Regions from separate parts of the Bacillus sp. T3 genome, predicted to be linked through region 4. Evidence: riboswitches for the same ligand, from Rfam matches in the RefSeq annotation. Region 4 holds a riboswitch; each other region holds the start of a gene.

Region 1 (3,181 bases), 440 kb from region 4:
CTACCCAATCCTGCGATTGTAAAAACTCTGCAATTTTTTGTGCAGCCTTGACGGAGTGTTGTAGTCGCACATGTAAGGTTTTTAACCCTCTAAGTACAAGCCAAGCATCCTGTACGCCAAGTACAGCCCCAAATGAGTTTTGTAAAAAGCCTAATCTTTTTGCTAATTCTTCATCCTTGACGACAGCTAGTCCAGCAACAACGTCACTGTGACCTGACAAAAATTTAGTGGCACTATGAAGGACAACATCAGCCCCAAGTTCAAGTGGTTTTTGGCTGGCAGGTGTTAGAAAGGTATTATCGACGAATGTAAGAGCGCCGCATTTCTTTGCTAGATCACTAATCGCTTGTATATCCGTTACCTTTAATAATGGATTTGAAGGCGTTTCAACATAGAATAATTTTGTATTAGGTTGAATGGCTTTTTCAACTTTTTCGAGGTCAGTCATATCAACAAATGTATGTTGAATGCCAAGTCTAGATAAAACCTCGGTTACCATACGGAAGGTACCACCATAAACATCCTCAGTAATGACTACGTGATCATTCTGTGAGAGAAGGAGAAAGGCAGTTGAAATAGCTGCCATCCCAGATGCAAAGGCGAATCCTTTTATACCACCTTCTAATTCGGCAATCACATCCTCCAAAGCTTCCCGAGTAGGGTTTAAACTTCTTGCATAATCATATTTTCCAAACTGATCGACATCAAACTGATGGAAGGTTGATGCATGCTGAATGGGCACACTCACTGCCCCAGTGTTCGGATCAATTTTATGGCGATTGTGAAGCAGTCTTGTTTCAAATGTGTAGTTTGTCTCCATTATACCGCAACCTCCTTTTTAGCGTGTGTAAGCGCGTGTTGTAAATCATTAATGATGTCTTCTGAATCCTCTAGGCCAACTGAAAAGCGTAAAAGCCGATTACAGACACCCGTTTCCTCACGAATGTGTTCAGGGATGTCGGCATGTGTTTGTGTCGTAGGGTAGGTAATAAAGCTTTCAACGCCTCCTAAGCTTTCTGCAAATGAAATCAGCTTCATGTTTTGTAGGAAGGGATTTACCCAGGCTGCATCTTTAATACGGAACGAAACCATTCCACCTTTACCAGGGTAAAGGACATCGATTACATCTTCGTGTGCGGATAAGAACTCCACGACTCTTTTTGCATTTTTTTCGTGTCGTTCCATCCGAAGTGATAATGTCTTCATGCCTCGAATCAACAGCCAAGAATCAAACGGGCTTAATACAGCACCAGCGGCATTATGAAAGAGGGCAAGTTTATCACAAAGTTCTTTGCCCTTTGCGACGATTAGACCGGCAAGAACGTCATTATGACCACCTAAATATTTTGTAGCGCTATGAATGACGATATCGGCTCCAAGTGTAATTGGTTTTTGCAGGAGCGGTGTATAGAAGGTATTGTCAACGATTAGTAAAATATTGTTTTCATTGGCGATTTTCGCAACTGCGCCTATATCGGTTTGCTCCATTAACGGATTCGTTGGTGTTTCAATAAAGATTGCTTTCGTTCTTGGAGATATGTATTTCGTAATCTCCTCAGGGTTTGTTGTATTCACATAATGGCTCGTTAAGCCCCACTTTTTAAAGCCTTGTTCAAGGAGTCGGTAAGTTCCACCATATAAATCTTTGGATACAATCCATTCGTCCCCTGATTGGAAAATCGATAATATGGTAAGGATGGCGGCCATGCCCGAACTACAGGCATATCCTTGGTCGCCAGCTTCTAGCTCTGCTATCGCCTGCTCCAAAATTTTTCTAGTTGGATTCCCAGTTCTTGTGTAATCAAATCCGGTTGATTGTCCAATTCCTTCATGTCGATATGCAGTAGAAAAATAGACCGGTGGATTTACTGTTCCTGTTGTTTGTTCACTACGATTTCCAATTTGCGCTAGCACAGTATCAATTTTGTACAAAGCCGCCACTCCTTTTCAAGTAAAAATAAAAAAGTCTTCTTTCTAAGAAGAAGACTTAAGTGTAGTTGGGACATTTAGCCATTCTCCTTATCTTTCAAGTTTTTACAACTTGCTGGACTTAGCACCTTTTCAATGATAAATCATTGATGGTTGCTGAGGTTTCATCGGGCCATACCCTCAACCTCTCTGGATAAGAAATAAAAATATTTTATTTTTTTAAACTTTACTATATATATAGTAATAATGTCAATTAGTTTATAAAAATATTCTGGGAAATCAATAAATATTCTCAATTAATTTAGGAAGCTTTATTACTTGACGCGTATTGTTTACTATTTTATGCTCAGTTACATAATTATAGTAAAAATAGCGTAGTGAAGAATGGGGATTGAAAATATGCTTTCAATAGAAGTAAAAGATATTTTAAAAGAAAAGATGACCATGATTAATATAGATAATAAACCAGCAATTTGTCTCGTCGGTCCAGTCAAATTACCCGTGCAATTAGGTGATAATGTTGTTACATTTAAATGGTACTCTTGGTTAAAATTAAAAGAGGAATACATAGATAAAGAACAGATTCTCGATTCACTTTCCACTGCCCGTTTGGCTGATTTACAGCAATCATCCATTTTAGTTTATGGAGATTTTGAACACAGTGAGCAATCGTTCGTTAGGTTTCATAGCATTTGTCATACGGGTGATATTTTTGGCAGCAAACGCTGTGACTGTGGATATCAGCTTCAGCAATCACTGAAAATGATTGTTGAGAATGGACACGGCGCATTGTTTTACTTGGCTAATCATGAAGGAAGAGGAATTGGCCTCTTTTCAAAATCATTAGCGTATTTATTGCAGGAACAGGGAATGGATACGGTTGATGCCAATCACGCATTAGGTTTTGAAGATGATTTAAGGGCTTACGATGAGCCATTGTTCATATTACGAGCCATGCGATCAAAACCAGTTGTCCTTATTACAAACAACCCGAAAAAGCTTCACGCACTTAAAGAAAAAGGTCTTTCAACTAATTCTCACATGCCGCTTTGGGGTGGAATTAGTGAACACAATGAAAAGTACTTAGAAACGAAAATCTTAAAATCTGGGCACATCCCAGAACAAACGCGAATACCTAGTTAAGGAGCTATTAAAATGAAAACAGACCAATATTTTATGAATATTGCCTTAGAGCTTGCCGCCACGGCAAGAGGGAAAACGAATCCAAATCCACTCGTAGGGGCTGTTATTG
Region 2 (3,181 bases), 1.3 Mb from region 4:
TTTTTGTTCATCACGATATTCTTGTGTTTTCTCATGTACACAACCAATAAAGCCACACATTATGTACGTTCACCTTCTCCGTTCATTTAAGAAGTTCTTTATTTAAATAAACAGCTGTGTTAATTAGAATGTTGATTTCCGCTCCAGGTACTCAGCGCCGCGCGGGGCGGGCGGTGAGCCTCCTCGGCGTTTTACGCCTGCGGGGTCTCACCTGTCCCGCTGCTCCCGCAGGAGTCGAGTACCTTCCGCTCCAATCAACATTGTGTGCAAACATGAAAATGTGCTATAACAAGCCTTATTTTAATAAAAGAACCCTCATTAATTTGATTATGAATCGACTCTTGCTGAATTCATACCTTCTATACTACCATATCGGAATCAAATAAAAAACAGGAGTTACATCCTAGTGTAACTCCTACTTTGTTCATATTAATTAGTAGCTTGCGCCTTCAATGTTTCTGCTTTATCTGTACGTTCCCAAGGAAGATCGATATCAGTTCTTCCAAAATGACCATAAGCAGCTGTTTGCTTATAGATAGGACGACGAAGGTCAAGCATTTTGATAATACCAGCTGGACGAAGATCGAAGTTTTTGCGAACAAGGTCAACTAATACATCCTCGCTTACCTTGCCAGTTCCAAACGTATCCACCGCAATCGATACTGGTTGTGCAACCCCAATCGCATACGCAAACTGAACTTCAACTTTTTCAGCAAGACCCGCTGCAACGATGTTTTTGGCAACATAGCGTGCAGCATAAGCAGCAGAACGGTCAACCTTTGTAGGATCTTTTCCTGAGAACGCGCCACCACCATGACGTGCATAACCGCCATAAGTATCAACAATAATCTTACGACCTGTTAAACCAGCATCGCCTTGTGGTCCACCAATTACGAAGCGGCCTGTTGGGTTAATGAAGTATTTTGTATTTTCATCAATTAGTTCTGTAGGAACCACTGGATTAATTACATGTTCTTTAATGTTTCGTTGAATTTGCTCTAGTGTAGCTTCTGGGTGATGTTGAGTTGAAATAACGATTGTGTCAATCCGCACTGGCTTGTCATTTTCATCATACTCAACAGTAACCTGCGTTTTACCATCTGGACGAAGGTACGGAAGAATATCCTCTTTACGAACCTCTGTTAGACGACGAGCAAGCTTGTGCGCTAACGAAATCGGAAGGGGCATAAGCTCTTTCGTTTCATTACAAGCAAATCCGAACATTAAACCTTGGTCACCTGCACCGATCGCTTCAATTTCATCATCGGTCATGTTACCCTCTCTTGCTTCAAGTGCTTGGTTAACACCCATAGCAATATCAGCTGACTGCTCATCAATTGAAGTTAGTACTGCACAAGTTTCTGAATCAAAGCCATACTTTGCCCGTGTATAACCAATGTTTTTGATTGTTTTACGAACAAGTTTAGGGATGTCGACATAAGTAGAAGTTGTGATTTCACCTGCTACTAGTACAAGACCAGTTGTAACTGAAGTTTCAGCAGCAACGCGAGCATTTGCATCCTTTGCTAAAATCGCATCTAAAATCGCATCAGAAATTTGGTCACAAATCTTATCCGGATGACCTTCTGTTACCGATTCAGAAGTAAACAAACGACGTTTTGTTGACATCTGAGTTCCTCCTTTTATATAGAAATAAAGCGAGGTTAATCAAGAATATGTAACTGTCCTATTTGTAACCTCAATTTGATACGGTACTCATTCCCTAAGTAGTATGAAATAAACATGGGGTTTTTATCCTGATAACAGAATAAAAACGACACGCGTCACTTCAAAAGGTGCAAAATAAAAACCTTTCCTATTAAATGAGGAAAGGTTTGAGTTAACAATTGCGCCTTTCACTCTTATCGTTCAAGGTTATACCTTGCGTCAGGTTAGCACCTTTGCTATGAAAAATCATTAGACTAATGTCTTGATAGATTTTTAACATAGCAGGTTGCTGGGTTTCATTGGGCCTGTCCCTCCACCAGCTCGGGATAAGAGAGTATCCGTTCAAGGTAGAATAATACCGTAACCGTTCAAATTGTGTCAATAGCTTTTTCAATTGTTCACGATTGTGTAACCATTTTTCGACAATTATCGATTTAAATCTACCTCATTATTAGTTCCTTATTTACTAAAATAGAATATCCTAATTAACAAATTAATTTAATTAACAACCATATTTAAGGAGGAAACCATAATAATTTAGATATTTTTTTAAAAAAGTGGATATTAGTATAGATTAATTAGTTAAATGTGTTATACTATTCACAACACTCAAAAATATTTGATAAAGGATGGTATTTATCAGATGAACTCTGTCAGTATCTCTAATGAACTAAATGTATTGTTAAAGGGTAGCAATATTCGTAATCAGCTTTCTGTACCGCAATTAGTTGAAAAGGTTTTAGAACGCAAAGAAGGAATTATCTCCTCTACTGGAGCTGTTCGTGCAACAACAGGGAAATATACAGGTCGTTCTCCAAAAGACAAGTATATTGTAGAAGAAAGTTCTTCTAAAGATAAAATAGAATGGGGTTCTGTAAACCAACCAATCTCTGAAGAAGCATTTTCAAATCTTTACAATAAGGTTATCAACTACTTGCAGCAAAAAGAAGAAGTATTTGTTTTCCGTGGCTTTGCAGGTGCAGATAAAAAATACCGCTTACCAATTCAAGTTATCAACGAATACGCTTGGCACAACCTGTTTTCTCACCAATTGTTCATTCGTCCAAATGATGGTGAATTAGAAGAGCATAATGATGCTTTCTCTGTTATTTGTGCTCCAAATTTCAAGGCAGATCCAGCAGTTGACGGAACTGCAACTGAAACCTTCATCATTATTTCTTTTGAACAGAGAACGGTCCTCATTGGTGGAACAGAATATGCAGGGGAAATTAAAAAATCTATATTCTCTGTTATGAACTATCTGCTTCCTGAAAACGGGATTATGCCAATGCACTGCTCTGCAAACGTAGGCGCAGAGGGTGACGTTGCTTTATTCTTTGGTCTCTCCTGGAACTGGAAAAACAACATTATCAGCAGACGCTAATCGCAAATTAATTGGCGACGATGAGCACGGCTGGTCAAATAACGGCGTCTTCAATATTGAAGGTGGCTGCTATGCAAAATGCATAAACTTATCTCGTGAAAAAGAACCACAAATTTTTGATGCGATTCG
Region 3 (3,181 bases), 1.5 Mb from region 4:
TCAGGAATCAGTACTTTAAAAATGATATGACTATGTGTCGCCCCCATTGATTGAGAAGCCTCGATCACACCTTTATCAATTTCTCTAAGTGCGATTTCCACCATACGTGCATAAAACGGTGCAGCCCCAATAATTAAAGCAGGGAGTGCTGCATTTGCACCAAGCATGGTTCCTAACATTAATTTTGTAAACGGAATAAGCAAAACAATTAATATAATAAATGGGATTGATCGGAAAATATTCACAAAACCAGCAATGATAATGTTAATAAAGCGATTCTCCCAAATGTTCCCTTTATCTGTTAGAAACAATAATAATCCAAGTAAAAGTCCTAATATAAATGTGGTGATCACAGAGATTGACGTCATATAGATCGTTTCTTGTGTCGCAATCCATAATTGGTCCCAGTTCAGTTGCTCAATTATCTCAGCCATTCTTGATCACCTCCACCCCTACGTGCTGGGAATGTAGGAATTCTGTTGCTTTGTCAATTTCCTGTTGCTTCCCATCTAGATGTAGGAATAGCGTCCCATAAGAACCTGTTTGGGTCTGGGATATTTTCCCCTGCAAAATCGTAACAGTTAACTCATATTGACGGATCAAATTAGCGATTACTGGTTGCTCAGCTGCTTCTCCTACAAAGGATAATTGAACCACTTGTCCATGTGGATAACGTGTCAATAAGTTCTCAATCGTTTCTTTTGTTTCCTCTGGCTCCGTTACTTGTTGGACAAATCGCTTTGTAATGGCCTGTTCAGGATGTTTAAACACCTCTAAAACAGGGCCAAGCTCAACAATTTTCCCGTCTTCCATAACCGCAACGCGGTGGCAAATCTTTCGAATCACATGCATTTCATGTGTAATTAACACGATTGTCAGTCCTAGACGTTTGTTTATATCAACTAACAAATCTAAAATTGAATCAGTTGTTTGTGGATCCAATGCACTTGTTGCTTCATCACAAAGCAAAACCTTCGGGTTATTCGCTAGTGCTCTCGCAATCCCTACTCTCTGCTTTTGTCCTCCGCTTAGCTGTGAAGGGTATGATTCTTCTCTTCCTTCCAACCCAACGAGCTTGATTAATTCATCCACCCGTTTGTTCCGTTCAAGCTTCGAGATTCCAGCGATTTCAAGTGGAAATGCGATATTTTCTCGTACAGTCCGAGACCAGAGCAAATTAAAATGCTGGAAAATCATACTAATTTCTTGGCGAGCCTTCCTGAGAGCTGCTCCTTTAATCGAGGAAACCTCATTACCAGCCACTTTAATTGAACCTTGCGTTGGAATCTCTAGCCCATTCAGCATCCGAATCAAGGTGCTTTTTCCGGCACCACTATAGCCTATAACACCAAAGATTTCTCCTTCTTTCACTTCCAAACTCACGTCGTCAACTGCTGTTACACGACCATTTTTTGAAGGATAGATCTTGTTTACTCCTTTTATATGAATCATCCGATCACCCTCTTTTAATTCTTCCTAGCAGATGCTGTTTTGTTGGACTTCTAGTATTTCATTATGTTTTGAATGTTCTTAACCATTCATTCATAATTTGGCATGTTTATATGTTTTTTCTTTAATGTACCTTCATCCTGAATTCCAACAGTTAACAAATGCTATTTTAATAAAATTTAGAAAGAATTCGAACCTAATAAAAATGCCTATCTGCAAAATGAGCAGAAAGGCATAGTGAGTTTCTATTTCCCTTCTCTCATCTTCCAAAGTCGTATGACTTTGTGTGAATTGGCACCTTTTCACATTGCTAAGCAATATGACGGTTGCCTGGGCTTCATAGGGCACATCCCTCCACCTCTCTTGATAAGAGCAACTATTCTATTATTCAATCAATTATATGTTCTGAATTCCTTACTATTAAAGTGATTCTATCACGCATAAATTATTTCTGTCAATTAGAATATTTATTTTAAAATAATGGATATTTTTACCTAAGTTATTTGACAGCACTCGTTAAGCCAGTTGCTACTTCGATTGCTTGGTCAAGGTCTTCGATTAAATCTTCGACATTTTCAATTCCAATTGAAAGACGAATTAAATCTTCTGGAACACCTGCGGCTGCTAAGCCCTCTTCATCTAATTGCTGATGGGTTGTACTGGCTGGGTGAATGACTAAGCTTTTAGCATCGCCAACATTGGCAACATGTGTCCAAAGCTTTAATTCATTAATAAATTTCGCCCCTGCCTCACGTCCACCTTCAATTCCAAATACAACGACAGATCCAGGTCCTTTTGGTAAATATTTATCAGCAAGAGCTTTGTCCGGATGATCCTCATTTCCTGGGTATAAAATCCATTTTACGGCAGGATGTGCTTGTAAATATTTTATGATTTCCTTCGTGTTAGCAATATGTTCCTTCATTCTTACGTGCAATGTCTCTAACCCCAATGTAAGCTGGAATGCATTTTGTGGCGAGATTGCAGGTCCCATATCCCTCAACAGCTGAACACGAGCCTTAACGATAAAGGCTGCTGCCCCAAGCGCTTCACTATACACGAGATCATGGTAGCTTGGGTCTGGGGTAACGAACCCAGGAAACTTGCCCGTACCCCAATCGAATTTACCTCCATCCACTATGACTCCACCTAATGTCGTACCGTTTCCACCCAACCACTTTGTTGCAGAATGGATGACAATATCTGCCCCATATTCAATTGGCTTTAACAAGTACGGTGTGGCAAATGTATTATCGACGATTAACGGTACTCCTGCCTCATGCGCAATATCTGCAACCTTTTCGATATCTAAAATACGTAGGCTTGGATTGCCGATTGTTTCAGCAAACACTGCTTTCGTTTTATCCGTAATGGCCGCTCTAAAATTTTCTGGATCCTCTGCATTTACAAACTTCACATTAATTCCATAACGTGGTAGCGTCATCGCAAATAAATTATAAGTTCCCCCATAAAGAGTTGACGCGGCAACAATTTCATCCCCTGCCTGAGCGACATTCAAAATGGCTAATGTAATCGCCGACATTCCGCTTGCGACTGCGAGTGCTCCGATACCACCCTCTAGTAAAGCCACTCTCTCTTCAAATACCGTAACAGTTGGGTTATGTATTCTTGTGTAAATATAACCTGGTTCTTTTAGGGCAAATAAATTCGCAGCATGCTCAGTGTTTTCAAATTGATAGGCATTGCTCATATAAATCGGAACAGCACGCGC
Region 4 (3,181 bases):
TAACCATTAAAAAAACAAAAGAAAAGCTAATAATCCCTCTTATTGATCTGGATTTTTTATCCATCTTTGATGTGCTCCATTTCGTGAATGCCCTATATTTTTTTCTAGTTATCGGCAGAGACAATCATTCAATTGTCAAAAAGAATTTTCATTATTAAAAATCTACAGAAAAAACATTAATAAGTAATTCGACACAATCCGTAATTTTCCTTTAATAATATTTCTCATACCATCAAAATTCTTTTAAAATAACGTTTGCTTCCTTTTCTTATTGAACCATTCTCTTTATAATAAGTTATACTTTAAATTACATACTTTATCATACATACTTTAAGAAGGGTGATTCTATTGCAAAAGCGATTCCTTATCCTCCTCTTTATTTTTGTGTTCACATTAACTGTCATTGGCTGTTCTAATGATGAATCAAATAAACAGGAAGCTACTATTAAGCAGGTTGATTTAACGATTTCAGCTGCAGCAAGCCTGCAAGATGCCTTAAATGAGATTAAAGCAAAATATGAAAAAGAACATTCTAATGTGAATATAACCTATAACTTTGGCGGATCGGGTGCATTGTATCAACAAATTATCCAGGGAGCACCGGTTGACCTGTTTTTCTCAGCAGCAAAAGACCAATTTGATTTACTAGTCAATGATGGATTCATTGAAAAGAATCAATCAAAGGATTTAATTGGGAATGAGCTCGTTTTAATCATACCGAAGGGAGCACAGACAGGTATCCAATCATTTCAAGACATAGAAAAGGCGGAGAAGATTTCGATTGGAATCCCCGAGACAGTCCCGGCTGGGAAATACGCCAAAGAGACTTTGGTGAATTTAGACATTTGGAAAAGAGTCGAATCCAAGCTAGTTTTTGCAAAAGATGTACGCCAAGTGCTTACATATGTTGAAACAGGAAATGTTGACGCAGGAATGGTGTATAAAACGGATGCTCTTACTTCAAATAAAGTTAAAGTAATGACCACAGCACAGAACAACTTACATTCCCCGATTGTTTATCCAGTCGGGATATTGAAGAAGACTGCAAATCCAGAGGAAGCACTGAATTTTTTTGAATACCTCCAAACCCAAGAATCAATGAAAATTCTTTATAAATACGGGTTTAAGAATCTCTAATGCTGTCAAAATTCTTTATACCTATTACGATTAATAAAAAAGCAAGAAGCCTGCACAAATTGACGGCTTCTTGCTTTTTATTATAATGAAAAAAAGGGAAGGATTATAACGGTATAACTATAGAATCGATTCAATATAATTCCCATACCCTTTTATAATTGGCAGCCCTAGAGCATTTAAGTCCTTCCATATTTTTCGATCAAGTGCATATGGTGCCTTTTTTTGCAGACTATCTAATTCTGAATAAGTTAGTTGAATGTTGTAGTATTGCTCACCGTTCTTAATGACTAATTCGTAATAAGAGAACCTCATTAAAAATACTTCATATTGAGGATCCCATTCCTTTAGCTGCCTTTCAATCTGGTCAGCAACCTGTTTGAAAAATTCCTCCCCACTCTGAAAACGGGCCATATACTCTCTGGCTACTCCATTAATATTCATAATAACTATCCCCCCTTCCTTTTTCGAAGGCTTCAAGTTAAGAACGAAAAAGACTCTTATAGCACACAGTATGCACCTAAGAGTCTTCGATGGTGTCGTTATCATTCAAAGCCAAGGCTTTACTGGTAGGAGCACCTTACAAATAGTAGGTTGCTGTGAAGTCCTGGAGCCAGCACTCTCGTTCACTCTCGATAACCTTATTTATTTAATTTATTTTAACATAGTAGCTTAGATATGGAAATTCTGGAATTCTACTTAATTTCAATCGTTCCAGCACTTTGAACCTTAAAGGATTCTCCTTTATTCATCGAAATATGACCTGATTCATAAGGTTGATTATCAATCGTTAGAAATACCTTTTCACATTGATAATATTGTCCGACCGTATTAACAATTGATTGAAGAATTAATCCTTCAAATGCTGCACCAGCGCTCATTTCCTCAATAAAGGCTTTATTCAAATCAAGATAAACATTTCCATCCTGATTTAAATATAGGCTATTAATCTCTGTGTTTTTTGAAAAAACCGTTCCTAATTGATTCGGACTTTGCCCTTTGTATGCTGCTGTCAAAACCTTTCTTGTAATTTCATTTGTGTAAAAGCTAACAGGCCTGCTTTGATAATATATTTTATCGTCATTAATATTCGGATAATAGAAAGTAATATTTTGAACAAGTGGTACATTTTCCTCTACTTTTGATAAGGTCGAGGAGATTTCAGTTTCACCTGTAACAAAAACAGATTTCACTAAGCCAACGTCTTTAGCATAGTAATCTAAGGTTTTATCATTGCCCTTATCTGTCGTTACTTCAATTGCTTTATAATTACCTGAAGGAGTCGTAAGATCCACCGTCATATTCGTGATCGTTCTGATACTTCCATCCTTTAACGTCCATGTTGTCCCCTTTTTAAGTGGCTCCATCAGCATAATTTCCTGATTCTCGCCGGTCAATTTTAATAGATTCTCTCGATAGTATGCTTCTCCTCTAGAATAGACCTTCGTTAGTTTTCCGTCCTTTATCTCCAAGACATTTGCCATCACTGTTCCACCATTCTCAACTCTTTGTTGGACTTTTGTCTCAGAAATATAATCAGGATAGACCGTGAAAGTTGAGTATTCATTTCCAATACCTTCATAGCTATATCGTGTATTTTTAGTGATTGGATAGTATTCGCTAATATCTGGCAGAGTTTCTTTCGTTTGTTTAGGTTCCTTAACTCCATCACTATCATTTTTAGTGTCTGTTTTATTGTTATTGCTGTTTTGATTTGTCTTTTCATTGTTTTGGTTCTCGTCACTTGTATTGTCTTTATTCAAGGTACAGCCAATGAGACCGATCATGAGAAGTAGAACGGTTAGTAGGGTAATCAACCTTTTCATATAAATTTCCCCTTTATAAATTTATCAATCTTCTGTCCCATTTTCTCCTACCCTTATTATACAATGATTTTTCGTTATATAGTCCAAACCAGCGCAAAAAAGACTGATTTATCAGACTTCCCAAAAAGAAGGCTGTGTTTAATTAGTCTGTTGATTTCCGCTCCAGGCGCTTCGCTTTCCGCGGGGCGGGCGGTGAGCCTCCTCGCCGCTTCGCGCCTGCG

Evidence for each region. Region 4 has a riboswitch for S-adenosylmethionine ahead of RGF10_RS12250 (hypothetical protein). Riboswitches for the same ligand answer to the same signal wherever they lie in the genome.
Region 1: another riboswitch for S-adenosylmethionine. It lies ahead of RGF10_RS10040 (methionine biosynthesis PLP-dependent protein); the one in region 4 lies ahead of RGF10_RS12250 (hypothetical protein).
Region 2: another riboswitch for S-adenosylmethionine. It lies ahead of metK (methionine adenosyltransferase); the one in region 4 lies ahead of RGF10_RS12250 (hypothetical protein).
Region 3: another riboswitch for S-adenosylmethionine. It lies ahead of RGF10_RS04305 (methionine ABC transporter ATP-binding protein); the one in region 4 lies ahead of RGF10_RS12250 (hypothetical protein).

The regions. Positions count from the first base shown of each region.
Region 1 covers NZ_CP137761.1:1,927,784-1,930,964, forward strand. The annotation lists gene metC (cystathionine beta-lyase) at 1-820, opposite strand, end outside; gene RGF10_RS10040 (methionine biosynthesis PLP-dependent protein) at 820-1,932, opposite strand; SAM riboswitch class I at 2,017-2,129, opposite strand; gene RGF10_RS10045 (GTP cyclohydrolase II) at 2,329-3,072, shown strand; gene ribD (bifunctional diaminohydroxyphosphoribosylaminopyrimidine deaminase/5-amino-6-(5-phosphoribosylamino)uracil reductase RibD) at 3,085-3,181, shown strand, end outside.
Region 2 covers NZ_CP137761.1:1,044,401-1,047,581, reverse strand. The annotation lists gene asnB (asparagine synthase (glutamine-hydrolyzing)) at 1-60, opposite strand, end outside; gene metK (methionine adenosyltransferase) at 430-1,629, opposite strand; SAM riboswitch class I at 1,860-2,001, opposite strand; partial or broken gene pckA (phosphoenolpyruvate carboxykinase (ATP)) at 2,312-3,181, shown strand, end outside.
Region 3 covers NZ_CP137761.1:854,206-857,386, reverse strand. The annotation lists gene RGF10_RS04310 (methionine ABC transporter permease) at 1-434, opposite strand, end outside; gene RGF10_RS04305 (methionine ABC transporter ATP-binding protein) at 427-1,452, opposite strand; SAM riboswitch class I at 1,706-1,822, opposite strand; gene RGF10_RS04300 (O-acetylhomoserine aminocarboxypropyltransferase/cysteine synthase family protein) at 1,949-3,181, opposite strand, start outside.
Region 4 covers NZ_CP137761.1:2,368,927-2,372,107, reverse strand. The annotation lists gene RGF10_RS12260 (ATP-binding protein) at 1-64, opposite strand, end outside; gene modA (molybdate ABC transporter substrate-binding protein) at 349-1,137, shown strand; gene RGF10_RS12250 (hypothetical protein) at 1,255-1,578, opposite strand; SAM riboswitch class I at 1,674-1,776, opposite strand; gene RGF10_RS12245 (GerMN domain-containing protein) at 1,830-2,960, opposite strand.